Regions from separate parts of the Desulfonatronovibrio magnus genome, predicted to be linked through region 2. Evidence: predicted binding sites of a transcription regulator. Region 2 holds the regulator's gene; the other holds the start of a gene.

Region 1 (6,750 bases), on a different contig from region 2:
AGTGAAGTCCCCCTCCGGGCTGTATGCCTCCGGGCAGGAAGCCGTGCCACATGCAAATGGCTAAACTATTACAAATTTACTTGTTTTTATGACAGGGTTTCAGGAGTCAGTTATTAAAGCGTTATGATTATAAAATCATAAAGTGTTGCCAAGCAGGCTGAAGATGGTTAGTGTTAGACCCTACAAGACAATGCTCATAATGGCAGTCTTTAACAAATTCAAAAACGTATAAGTTCAGCATGCCTGCAGCTGAACTTGCACTTACAACCCAAACAGAGGCAATTTATGATAAAAAAAGGATTTCTCAGAAATTTCATTTCTCAGGGAGAGGAACTTCCCCTCATGACACTGCGTGATGTAGTTATGTTCCCAAAAGCAATCATCCCATTGCTGGTCGGCAGGGATGCATCCATCAAGGCCATTGAGGTCGCCCTTAATAAATTCAACAAAAAAATATTCCTTGTTGCTCAAAGTGAGCCTAAACAGGAAAAACCATCAGCAGATAATATTTATAACTTTGGATGTGTAGCCAGAATTCTGCAGATGTTTCGCCTTCCTGACGGAACCATCAAGGTTCTTTTTGAAGGTTTGCAAAGGGCTGTAGTAGAGCCTGGAGCAATAGACTTCAGCAAAGAGGTTCCTGTGGTCTTCACCCAGACCATCACTGAAAAGGAATCCATCAAACCGGAGTCGGAAGCTCTGATCCGCGCTGTGCATCAGGCCCTGGATGAATATGGCAAAATTAATAACCGCATAGCAAAAGAAACCATCCTGTCCATTTTGAACTTGAATCAGCCAGGATCCATAGCAGATGCTGTAATGCCCCATCTCAAGGTGGATTTTCAGGACAAACAGGCGGTTCTGGAACAGCTTGATCCCTTCAAGCGCCTGCAAATGGCTTATGCCCACCTCCAGGGTGAAATAGAAGTCTTTTCTCTGGAAAAGAAAATTAAATCCAGAGTTAAAAAGCAGATGGAAAAGAATCAGCGTGACTACTACCTGACTGAACAGCTCAAGGCCATCCACAAGGAAATGGGTCGTGACCATGATCCCAAGGCGGAACTTGACCATCTGCAGCAGAGAGTTCAAGAAAAAGCCATGTCTGATCAGGCCCGGGAAAAGGCCATGGAAGAGCTAAAAAAACTTAGAACCATGCCTCCCAACGCAGGAGAATACAGTGTACTGATCAACTATATTGACTGGATTTTATCACTACCGTGGGATGAGCTCAAAGAAACAGAAATTGATATTGCTGAAGCCACGGATATCCTGGATAAGGACCATTATGGTCTGGAAAAACCAAAAGAGCGCATACTTGAATATCTTGCAGTACAAAGCCTGGTGGAAAAAATGCGCGGCCCTATTTTATGCCTGGTGGGCCCTCCCGGTGTTGGAAAAACCTCTCTGGCCAAATCAGTAGCAAGGGCTACAGGCCGGGAGTTCATTCGACTCTCTCTGGGCGGTGTCCGCGATGAGGCCGAAATACGGGGTCATCGCAGAACTTATGTAGGTGCCATGCCCGGTAAAATCATTCAGAGCCTGAAAAGGGTGGAAACCAACAATCCGGTTTTCTGTCTTGATGAGGTGGATAAAATGAGCACTGATTTCAGGGGAGATCCTTCATCAGCCTTGCTGGAAGTGCTTGATCCAGAACAAAACTACTCTTTTAACGATCATTATCTGGATCTTGATTATGATCTTTCCAATATCTTTTTTATTACAACAGCCAACTACCTGCATACCATTCCACTGCCATTGCAGGACAGAATGGAAATTATCAAGCTGCCCGGCTATCTTGAAACTGAAAAAACCAAAATTGCCAAGAACTATCTTTGCCCCAAGCAACTCGAATTCCACGGACTTAAGTCTGAAAATGTATCCTTTTCCGAGGGTTCCATCTCGGAAATTATAAGACAATACACAAGAGAAGCAGGTGTAAGAAATCTGGAACGAGAAATCGCCTCCATCTGTCGCAAGGTAGCCAAAAAGCTGGTGGAACAGAAAGAAGACCTGAACAAAAGGGTGCAGATCAGTAAAACCAGTATCCCTTCTTACCTCGGCGTTCCCAAAATCAGACACAGTGAACGTGAAGAGACTCCGCATGTTGGAGTTACCAACGGCCTGGCCTGGACACAGGTTGGAGGAGAAATTTTGCTCGTGGAAGTAGCTCTTATGCCTGGTACCGGCAAAATTGAGATCACTGGAAAACTTGGTGACGTCATGCAGGAAAGCGCAAAGGCTGCCCTTAGTTATATCCGGTCAAGATCTGAAATATTCGGCCTTAAGCCTGATTTTTACAAGGAAATTGACATTCATGTTCATGTGCCGGAAGGAGCCACTCCCAAAGACGGGCCTTCAGCCGGCGTAACCCTGGCAACCAGTCTGATTTCCGCCCTGCTCAATCTCCCAGTGCAAAATGATGTAGCCATGACCGGAGAAATAACTCTCAGAGGCAGAATTCTGCCTATTGGCGGACTTCGGGAAAAACTGCTCGCTGCCCGAAGAGCTTCTGTAACCAAGGTACTTATTCCAGAAGGCAATGAAAAGGATCTTGAAGAAGTGCCGGAAAATGTACTCAAAGGCCTTGAAGTAATACCTGTTAAACATATGGATGAAGTGCTGTCTCAGGCTCTTCTCGGAACAACACCCGAAGAACTGTTCTGCGGCAGGGAAAACTGCCTGCCGGTATCTGCCAAGCTCATTAAGGAAGAGTACCGCCAGCCCGCTCAATAAACTATTACTGATGCGGGCTGTGCCCACAACTCAATTTAAACAAGAATCGTTAAGTAGGGGCGATAACCGTACTTTTCAGGCTGAAGGCTGAAGGCTGAAGGCTGAAGAATAAGGTTCCAGGGGGTTATTGCTCTTTCAAGGTTAAAAACAACTGGACCCCGGATCAAGTCCGGGGTGACGGTTAAAGCAAATTATTACTTTTTGCCGTCATTCCGGCGAAGGCCGGAATCCAGTCTTTTTCTTGTTCCCAGGCTCCAGCCTGGGAACGAGGGGTATAAGTTACTCACAGGTTCGATCCCGGGCCGCCCGGGTGAGGAGATTATTATCGATGAGAGTAATACATTTAACCTCTGTTTATTGATAGAACCTATTGGACAGCTAATAATTGATAGTTTAAAATGCGTTGTTAATGACAAAAAAACAAACTAAACGACTTACAGAAAGCGTCACAGGAGCCGGCTGAGCATCCAAGCTGCCTCCAGGGGACCTGGAAAAAGCCTTGAAAGGGATTGATTTCCCTGTAGATGACAACCTCATAGTAGGCTTGGAAAAAGCTGATGACGCGGCAGTTTATAAGGTTTCTGATGACCTGGCCCTGATTCAGACCGTGGATTTTTTTACGCCCATAGTAGATGATCCATACTGGTTTGGACAGATTGCTGCAGCCAATGCTCTAAGCGATGTATACGCCATGGGCGGGACACCCAGAACAGCCATGAATCTTGTTGGATTTCCTGTCAAGGACCTTGATATGGAAATATTACGCGCTATTTTGCTGGGCGGGCTGGACAAAATGAAAGAAGCCGGCGTGGTACTGGTAGGCGGGCACAGTGTGGAGGATAAGGAACTGAAATATGGTCTTTCAGTCACCGGATTTATTCATCCCTCTAAGGTGCTGACCAAAAAAGCCATAAATGAAGGCGACCTTCTCATATTGACCAAGCCTCTCGGCACAGGAATCATAAATACTGCCATAAAAGCCGGCCTTGCTTCAGAAAAGCTCATTGACCAGACAACCCGCCTTATGGCTGAACTCAATAAAGTCGCCGCTCATGTTATGGAGCCATTTCCGGTCAGTGCATGCACTGACATCACTGGCTTCGGCCTGCTGGGACATCTTGGTGAAATGGTAGATGGTTCTGGAAAAAGCATCCGCCTCACATTTAAAGACATTCCGACCCTGCCTGACGCCCTTGAATTTGGAGCCATGGGTATGATCCCTGCTGGAGCTTATAAAAACAAAGAATTCGCCCAGTGCAGGGTCAGGTTCGATAATGCCATCCCCCCTGTCTCGCGGGATCTTCTTTATGATCCTCAGACCTCAGGAGGTTTGCTCATCTGCTGCCCCTCTGCTTATGCACATAAACTACTGGACAATTTAATCAAAAACAAAGTCACTACTTCTGCAATAATTGGTCAGGTCCTTGCCGATCCAGGTGAAAAAATTCTAATAGTCTAAGCCCTTGAAAGTGGCATGGAGACTGGCTCTTCTATGCAGGCACTTAAAATCTATGTAAGCTTGTAATTGCTCACCAATAGAGAACATGAACACAAAAAAAGCCCCCTGTATCAGGGGGCTTTCTTGTGTCGAACCACTTGCCTTTGGAGGAGGAAGTCATGAATGGTTTATATGTTAATAGCCTTCAGGCTGCTGTGGAGGATCAGGCTGGCCGTAGCCGTCTTGCCCTCCTGGAACGCCTGGCTGCTGGTATCCATCTGGAGCCTCACCAGGCATCTCGCCTGGAGGTGCTGGTGGTACCTGTTGATCTCCTTCCTGAGGAGGATCGCAGGCCACACTCAAGCTCAGTGCTATGATTGCAAATAATGTAATAATAATATGCTTTATTGTCATACGCTATTACCTCCTTTCACGCGACTGATATATATTTTAAACCTGTTGAAAAAGTCTTTATTCAGCTAAGACTATTGCATAGCTTCCAGTTTGCCGAGAAGCTTGTTTCTTAGTTCTTCATCCGCTTGAGCTGCTTCCATAATTTCGTTGTACTGCTGCACGTCAAGGCCATTATTTTGAACAGCTTCCACCATGGCTTCACCTGCCTGCTCCTGAAGCTCCTGGGCCTGTTCAGGGTCAGTGATTCCAGCTAATGATTCCTGAAAATTCTCTCTTATTTCAGTTATCTCCACATAAGCACCAGCTGCCTTGTCAAGATCTGCCTCACTGACATTGATCTGAGCTCCTGGCTGCTGCATCATTCCTTCCTGCTGGTAACCTTCCTGCTGGTACTCCTGAGCACTTACATAGCCAGCGGTAAGGAACAATGCTGCGATAAAAGAAATGGCCAAAATTGTGATCTTTCCTGGAAAAGTCATTAAAACCTCCTGAATAAAATTAATTAAAAATTTGAGATCAGCACTGCAGCCATCAATTCAATATCATGTAATTCTGCAAATTGCGCTAAACTCTTCAATCAACAAACCTGAAATTTAACATAGCATAGGCTGTGCCAAAAATTTTCCATCCCGTTTGAAACCCTCTTATCCTGCTGACAGCAACCATATCCAGGTGCTTCTCCACTCATCGCAGAATCCATGTCTTGGCACAAACACATGAGTCAATATAACACATGCGCCATATATTCTGTGCCAAACACCTTTTTATTGAAGAACATTACACTAATGCGGCCTGTTCCCGCAACCCAGGTATCTGTTATCTGTTATCTGTTATTTGTTATTTGTTAATTGTTAATTGTTAATTGTTATCAGGGTAAGGCAGTGAATTCAGGCTTTTGTTCTTCAATAATTAACTTCTAAGTAACTAAAACCAAATTATAAACAAAATCAGACGGTTATAGTTTTCATAATTTTAAGATTTTTACATATGATTGATTCTCAATTACCAGAAAAGTTCCGTCAAAGATGAGAGCTTTGCGCCTGGCACAGGGACTGTCCCTCGCTGTGTAAATTTTTTCATTGAAGCCAATTTCTTCCAGGGACCAATGCAGCATCAAACTTTTTTATAGTACCTCGCGGGGACTGTCCCAATTTCCAAATATGGGACTGTTCTTCAAGGTGGAGGCGGCTTCCAGCCGCCTGGAATTAAATAGCCTGCAGGATGCAGGCTCCACTTTTAAGACAGTTACCCACACGTTCGGTCCCGGGCCGCCCGTGTAGAGAGTTTTTGACTTTCAAAATGTTCGGTCCCAGCCACGTCCGGCTGGTTCAATTTAAAGAAACTACCGCATATCTGAATAGCCGATAAAGTTTCAACTTGTTTTTTTTCTCTTGCAACTATATCCCAACCATAATATCATACCAATTTAGAATGAAAAAGATATTTTTCTCAATTAGGCTTGCGTCAATTCATGACTACAGGTAGTGATTATCTTAATACAGTTTAAATAAATTTTTCTGACAGCCAATACGCTCCATTTCTAAGCTGTATTCCTCCTTTACAGACTTCAGGAATGGTGCTTTTTACCATAAACACTAAACCCTCCCAATTGAAACAATTATCAGGAGAAAAGCCCATGCCCAATAATAATTCACTTCCACACGTCCCCATCGGCCAATCCCTTGGAAACCATGATTTCATTTCCAGAAGGACCCTTCTTAAATCCGGTGCGTGCGCTGCCGGACTGCTGCTGACCGGCGCCAAAATTGTTTGGGCAGCTTCACCAGAATCAAAGTATTCCCGTGAGCTTACCGAACTGCTCAATCTGGCCCTGCAACATGAACACGGTGCATTCGTGCAGTATGCAAATCATGCCGGCCTGCTCTCATACTGGCTGGACAGCAACCATGCTACTGCCATTAAAGCCATTATTGCTGATGAAGTCGAGCATGCTGTAATCCTCTCTAATGCTTTAAAAAAGTCTGGGGCAGAACCAACCCTTGCTGTCTGGCCCCCTCAGACTGGCGACACTCCTTCCAGGGTCTTGATTCAGGACATTGCTGCTGAACAGGGAGCTGTTAATCTTTACTCCAGAATACTGGATTTTGATATGGACGATGACCTGCGCAACAATCTTGAAAATATTGTTCGCTCCGAACAAAGTC
Region 2 (6,750 bases):
GTCAATAATCAGGAACATTACGTACATGCCTGTGATGCCGACCAAAAGATAAAGGCAGAACATTTGAAGCAGAGCCTTGCCGATCATGATGCCAGGCTTATAGCGTGCCGCAGTTTTCCTGCTCTGCTGCAAAATGATATTATAGTTTCTATTCTGGGTTATTCTATGCGCGCTTTCCAACCATGAACAAAAATATGCTACAGGAATAGTAATGACCATGATGGGAAAAATCTGTGAAGTGTGGCTAAGACCAAAGGTTTGAACCATGAGGATAGTTGAGACAGTACAAAACAGGGAGTTGGGAGGGATAAAAGTGCCGGTTGGAATTCTGTCCAGCCAGAGGAGCTCGAAAAAAACAGCGATGTACATGGCCGGAAAGATATCACCAGTAAGGATGGAAATCAGGAAACCAGCCACCAGCGGCCTGTCCAGCAAACCAAGATACAGACTGAGCCTGGTCAGGGAAAGCAGGGCAAAAAAAAACTGCCAGCCATGATGACCCAATGAATGCTGACTGCCTGAACATCTACCATTGATCTACCTGAATATGCTTATGTGGCACACAACGAAAATCTAAGCCCACGCCTTTTCTGGAAAAAAAATTCAAACAGGAACAATCATCCTTACTGAGAGCAATGTGTGCACACACCTGTTTTTTGCCTGGACCATAGTGGATATTTCCAATATTCAAAGAATCAAACACAAGACCCTTTTCAAAGGCCTGCCTGGCATCGGAACATCTGGCAAAAAGCACAAAAACAGATGAAAGCCTGTTTTTAAACTTTTTACGCACCACCTCTACACACTCATTAACAGGACTGAAAAAAATTTCAATGCCACTTGGCACAGCCAGTCCCATGATTTCCTGTCTGATAACATCCGAGGCCAGTTCATCGTTGACAACCAGCAGGTTCTTGCTGCCTGCAAAAGGAAGCCAGGTTTCAATAACCTGACCATGAATCAGGCGATTATCAACTCTTACCCAGAACATAAATTTTATGCCTTTTTCTGCGTGTCAGGAATTTTTCGTTTCAGCACTTCTCCTGCAACGAGAATGCCCTGCTTGCCTGCACCTTTTATTTCCTGAGCCAGATCTTCAATTTTCTTTGTCCTGCCGCCGAGAGCCTTTAAAAGCATTGGCAGGTTGACCCCGGTTATGACTTCAATACTGCCGGGATTTAAAAGGGAAAGACTTATGTTAGTGGGAGTCCCACCAAACATATCTGTCAGAATCAAAACGCCTTGCCCCTGATCCATCTCAGCCACCCTGGACTTGAGCTCTTCAATGATTTCATTCATTGGACGGGTGACATCCACTCCCAGAAAATGACAATTGTCATCATCTCCCATGATCATGGAAGCCGCGTTCAAGAGACTCTGGCCGAAATCCCCATGAGTAACAACAATAATTCCAATCATATATAACCCTGCGTTCAGACCATTATCTGAACTGTCGCGTTCATCCCAGATTAAAGTGTCGATGTTCTGTTGAAATCAGGTACCCCTGATCTTTTAAAAAAGCTGCTATCCGTTCGACTACTGCAACCGACCTGTGACGTCCTCCGGTGCATCCGAAGGCCATGGTCAGACGATAGCGGCCTTCATCCACAAACATGGGTACGAGAAAGGACAGGTAGTCTGTAGTTCTCAATATAAATCGTGCACCAGCACCTTGACTTAGAACATAATCGGCTATGACCTTGTCCTTTCCGGACAAGGGCCGGAGGTCAGTATCAAAATAGGGATTGGGTAAAAACCTGAGGTCAAAGACCATGTCTGCTTCAGAAGGTACCCCGTATTTGAATCCAAAAGAAATCAAGTGAATGCGCATACCTGCAAAGGATTGATCAAAGTACTCCCATTTTTCCTGAATAGTTCTTCTGAGATCATGAATTGAAAATCCGGAAGTATCCACCACAAGATGGGCATCACCGCGAATGGCATTTAGAATTGCCTTTTCCATCTCCAAAGCCTGATCAAGGCCGTAACTGCCTGATTCTAAGGGATGGGGGCGCCTCGTGGTGGCATATCTGCGCACCAGAATATCCTCCGAGGCTTCAAGGAAAATTATCTGCGTACATAAATTTACACCTGAAAGCCGCTCCCTGACCTTTATCCATTCCTCAGCAAAATCAGGCTGCCGCAAATCCATGCCCAGGGCCAGACCACGATAGTTTTTAGGGTTCTCACCGGCAAAAAGGTTCAGAACAGAAGGCACAAGACTGACGGGCAAGCCGTCAACAGTAAAAAAACCCAGATCCTCAAACACATTAAGAGCTGTACTTTTGCCTGCACCGGAAAGCCCTGTGACAATAATCAGCGGGTAGCAACCACTACCCGCTGATTCTGCTGTCTGAGATCTCAACGTCTGGTTATCAGATTCCATAAATCATCCCTGTCTGAGGCACTCATAAATGACTCCTTAAAAGACTGATCCTGAAGAAGCCTGGAAATATAGGCAAGTATCTTCAGGTGCTTGCCTGCACTTTTCTCCGGAGCAAGTACCAGAAAAAAAATATTGACCAGCTTGTGATCAAGGGAAGCAAAATCAACCCCTTGCAAACTTCTGCCCACCACAAGAAGCACTTTGTCCAGGTTGTCAAGCTTTCCATGGGGTATGGCTACTGCATCTCCAATACCGGTGGTACCAAGATTTTCTCGAAACAGCAAAACCTCAAAAATCTTCTGCTTATCCAGAAAGGGGTAAGCTGCCGTTAAGGGGCTGATAAGCTCAGCCAGAACTTCGGTTTTGGTTGCTGAAGCCAGGTCGGCAATAATCTGGTCTTTATCTAAATACTCAGTAAGGTTCATAAGTTACATGCCCGGATCAATAAACCCGAAGTCTCCATTCTTTCTTCTATAGACGACATTGATACGTTCAGTTTCAGCATTGAGAAATACAAGAAAATCATAATTTAAGCTTTCCAACTGCATGGCAGCCTCTTCGAGATCCATAGGCTTGGGTTCATAATGGTCAGTGGCCACAATTCTTGGCTCGCGTTTACCACTGTCAACAGGCCCGAAATTGATGATGTCCATCCTGACCTGTTTTTCCCTGGCTTTTTTCTTTTTGTCCTTTACTTTTTCCCGCTGTTTTCTAAGCTGGGCTTCCACCTTGTCCAGACTTAAATCCACCGTTGAATACATGTCCTCAGTTTCTTCTGTAGCTGATATATGCATGTCCTTGCCAGTTAGAATGACCTCAGCTATGTGACGAAATTTTTCCACCTCCAGATTAACCTGAAGTTCTGCAGCATCGTTTTCATTAAGATATTTTGAAAGCTTTTCATATCTCTCCTGAGCATACTTTTTGAGATGTTCAGAAGGCTCAAAGTTTTTGAAGTTGAATTTGATCTGCATGCTGATCCTCCTTTGAGATATCAAGTTGTGTATTGGTTGTATCAGTTATTATGATTTGGTAATCGTTCAGCCTTTTGTATGGAGGCAGGGGGCAGGCACTCCGGGCCCCACTTGAGCAGGAATGTCCAGATTCCTGAATATTCCGCCTTCAGCCTGAAAAGTCCAGTTAAAGACAATAAAGAAGACATTTTTTTAAAAACCAGGCATCGGTTCTCAAAAAGGCTGCCTATTAATTTGCCGCCTGCCTTGTTAAGCAGACGTAGTCTCCGTCGCAGACGGGTTTAACTGGGTTCCCCGGCAAATGAAAAAACATCTTTTTTTCCTTTGCGCCCTTTGCCTGCCCGGTTAAACATCGCTGAAAGCGTTCCTGCGCAGCAGGGTTTAACTGGGCGTCTTGAGTGAGTCTTTTTACCCAGTTGAATACACAAAGTGTAGGCTCAGCCATTCAACAGGGGCGAACGGGCGGTTAAAAAATCTGTAATAGTTTAGCCCTTTTCTAAGGAAAGCAGGGGACAGGCACCCCAACCCTTGTTTTTTGTTGATGTAAAACACAGACTTAATAAAACAAGGGCTGGGAGAGCCAGTCCACGTGCCACATGCAAATGGCTAAACTGTTACAAAAATCTTTTTTTGTGTTGCGGGCAAAGCCCGCATTAGAAAAAGGTGAACTCCGTCTCAATTCACATATATCAGTAAATGATCAGAAAAATTTTTTTCTTTTGGAGGACGAAGGTATCTTCAATGCAGCCCTGTACTTGGCCACAGTTCTCCTGGCAATATTGACCTCAAGCTGTTCTTTTAACGCATTGGCAATCACGTCGTCACTTAAAGGTTTTTTGGGGTCTTCTTCGGCGACCATCTTTTTTATGGCCGCTTTGACACTTTCAGACCCTACCACACCACCACTGTCCATGCTTAAAGAGCTGTTGAAAAAAAACTTGAGCTCAAAAACACCAAAGGGCGTTGAGACAAATTTATTGGTGGTAATCCGACTGACTGTTGACTCGTGCATATTAATATCTTCTGCCACTTCACGCAAAATAAGCGGCTTGAGCCTGGCAACGCCAAGTTCAAAAAACTCTCTTTGAAACTTGAGGATGCTCTCCATTACCTTGTACAATGTTCGTTGTCTCTGATGCAGGCTTTTCATCAGCCATATGGCAGAACGGGTTTTTTCCTGAATGTACTCGTTATCCTTTTTATTCTTATCGGTTTTTTCCAGCGAATCCTGATAAAGTGTGCTCAGTTGAATGGGGGGAATTCCATCTTCATTGAGCACGATGGCAAAATCCTCTTCATACTTGTAAACATAGATATCCGGGCTAACATAGACAATGTCCTCACTTCCGTAGCTTGCCCCCGGGTAAGGATCAAGGCTTTGCAAAATTTCTATACATTCCTTGAGGTAGTCCTTGCTTATCTTAAACTTCTTTAGAAGAGGAACAAAACGATTTTTTTCAATATCTTCAAGGTGTTCCGTGACCAGCTCAGTTATAATTGGTCCTGTTTCATTAAGGGCCCTGAGTTGAGTCAACAGGCACTCGCGCAACGTTCTGGAGGCAATGCCCACAGGGTCAAAATTCTGAACCTTGCTCAAAACTGATTCAACCTTGTCTTCTGTCAGATTCAGCGACTGGGCCAGTTCAGCTGTATCGGTCTTCAGGTAACCCTTTGAATCGATGTTTCCAATAATCTCTTCGCCTATCCTGATTTCTTCTGCAGTCAAATTCTGCAGATAAAGCTGCCAGGTAAGATGACCTTCCAAGGATGGCTTGGAAGAATACCTGGCTTCAAAACTCTGCATCTCCTCGGGAACTTCCCACTCCCTGGAACCAGCCTGTTTTGATGTGCTTGAAAAATGTCCGAGATAATCTTCCCAGTCAGCATTGTTGATCATTTCCTTTTCTTCGGCTGTCAACTTTTCTTTTACTTCTTTTCTGTCACGGGCCTCTCTTTCGCGATCCTCATCAGCGGCAGGCTGCAGCTCTTCAAGAAGCGGATTTTCAAGAAGTTCCTGCTGGACCACCTCAAGAAGCTCCAGCCTGGACATCTGCAACAATTTAATGGCCTGCTGCAGTTGGGGAGTCATCACCAGCTGCTGGGTCAGTTTAAGATTCTGTCTCAGTTCCAGGGACATAGTATTATTCCGTTAAGTCTGTTATCCATAATTAGGTATCTGTTCACACCACATTACTCTACTTTCAGATAAAGCCTGCATCCTGATTTGTTTTGGCCATTGCAGTTTGTTTGACCAGCCCTGAGCCCGTTAGTCAAAACCATGAACAGGGAAAACCTCTGGATTGTTTGAAACAATTAATGGTTTTGACTTACGGGCTAATGCTGGGAGTTTGCAGCAAAAGAAAACAAATCAGGATGCAGGCTCACCTCTCAGCATGGTGAATAGTTACAGTCTGATTTTATATATCAACAAAAAACAGGGACTGGGTGCCTGCCCACTGCTTTCTTATAAAAAGGGTATCTGTTTAGCGCTTTTAAGGAAAGCAGGGGACAGGCACTCCAGGACCCACTTGAGCATCAATTTGTGCTCAAAATGACTCATTTTTGGGACAAGTGGGTCCTGGAAGAGCCAGCCCCCCACCGGGCTGTATGCCTCCGGGCAGGAAGCCTTGCCACATCCAAAGCGCTAAACAGATACAAAAAAAAAAAATCCTAAACTGTTACATTTTCAAAGGATTTGAAAAATGCCTGAAAGCAGCGAATCAGCTTACCATACGGGAAAACATGACAAACTTACAAGCAAAAAGATTCACCAAGGTAGACTGCCCTTGCCCTGGTGTCATTGATAATCTCCTGAGGCGTCCCATCGAGTATAACTTGTCCGTCATATACAATGGAGGCTCTATCACAGATCCGCAGGGTTTCCCGCACGTTATGATCTGATATCAGCACTCCTATTTCTTTTTCCCTGAGCTTGAGAATGATTTTCTGAATATCATCCACAGCAATAGGATCAATACCGGCAAAAGGCTCGTCAAGCAGTATAAATCTCGGATCCTTGATCAGGGCTCTGGCAATCTCCAGACGTCTGCGCTCCCCCCCGGACAGAAAGGATGCTTTCTGGTGAGCCAGCTTGGATATGCCAAGCTCATCCATAAGCTGATCAGCTTTTTGCAGTCTGTGCTTTTTGCTTTTATGTGTATATTCCAGGATAAGCATCAGATTTTCAAAAACTGTCAGATTTTTGAAAATTGAACTTTCCTGGGGCAGATAACTGATGCCCAGACCAGCTCTACTGGGCAGCGACAACCCGGTAATATCCTGCTTGTCGAGAGATACGCCACCTTTGGTTGGCGTTATAATGCCCACCAGCATGTAAAAGGTCGTGGTCTTGCCGGCACCGTTGGGCCCAAGCAGCCCAGCCACCTCTCC

Evidence for each region. Region 2 encodes sigma-54, which starts transcription at its own class of promoters, with help from an activator protein. Its sites were predicted from a motif close to CTGGCACGGNNNNTGCTT; they were not measured.
Region 1: the regulator sigma-54 is predicted to act here: its motif matches at 5,185-5,202, upstream of LZ23_RS07535 (DUF4168 domain-containing protein).

The regions. Positions count from the first base shown of each region.
Region 1 covers NZ_JYNP01000059.1:23,428-30,177, reverse strand. The annotation lists gene lon (endopeptidase La) at 286-2,733, shown strand; gene selD (selenide, water dikinase SelD) at 3,143-4,192, shown strand; gene LZ23_RS07540 (hypothetical protein) at 4,367-4,585, opposite strand; gene LZ23_RS07535 (DUF4168 domain-containing protein) at 4,657-5,064, opposite strand; gene LZ23_RS07530 (ferritin-like domain-containing protein) at 6,222-6,750, shown strand, end outside.
Region 2 covers NZ_JYNP01000005.1:161,380-168,129, reverse strand. The annotation lists gene LZ23_RS00845 (PTS sugar transporter subunit IIC) at 1-504, opposite strand, end outside; gene LZ23_RS00840 (PTS sugar transporter subunit IIB) at 527-991, opposite strand; gene LZ23_RS00835 (PTS sugar transporter subunit IIA) at 997-1,419, opposite strand; gene rapZ (RNase adapter RapZ) at 1,460-2,386, opposite strand; gene LZ23_RS00825 (PTS sugar transporter subunit IIA) at 2,362-2,811, opposite strand; gene hpf (ribosome hibernation-promoting factor, HPF/YfiA family) at 2,815-3,360, opposite strand; gene rpoN (RNA polymerase factor sigma-54) at 4,061-5,497, opposite strand; gene lptB (LPS export ABC transporter ATP-binding protein) at 6,112-6,750, opposite strand, start outside.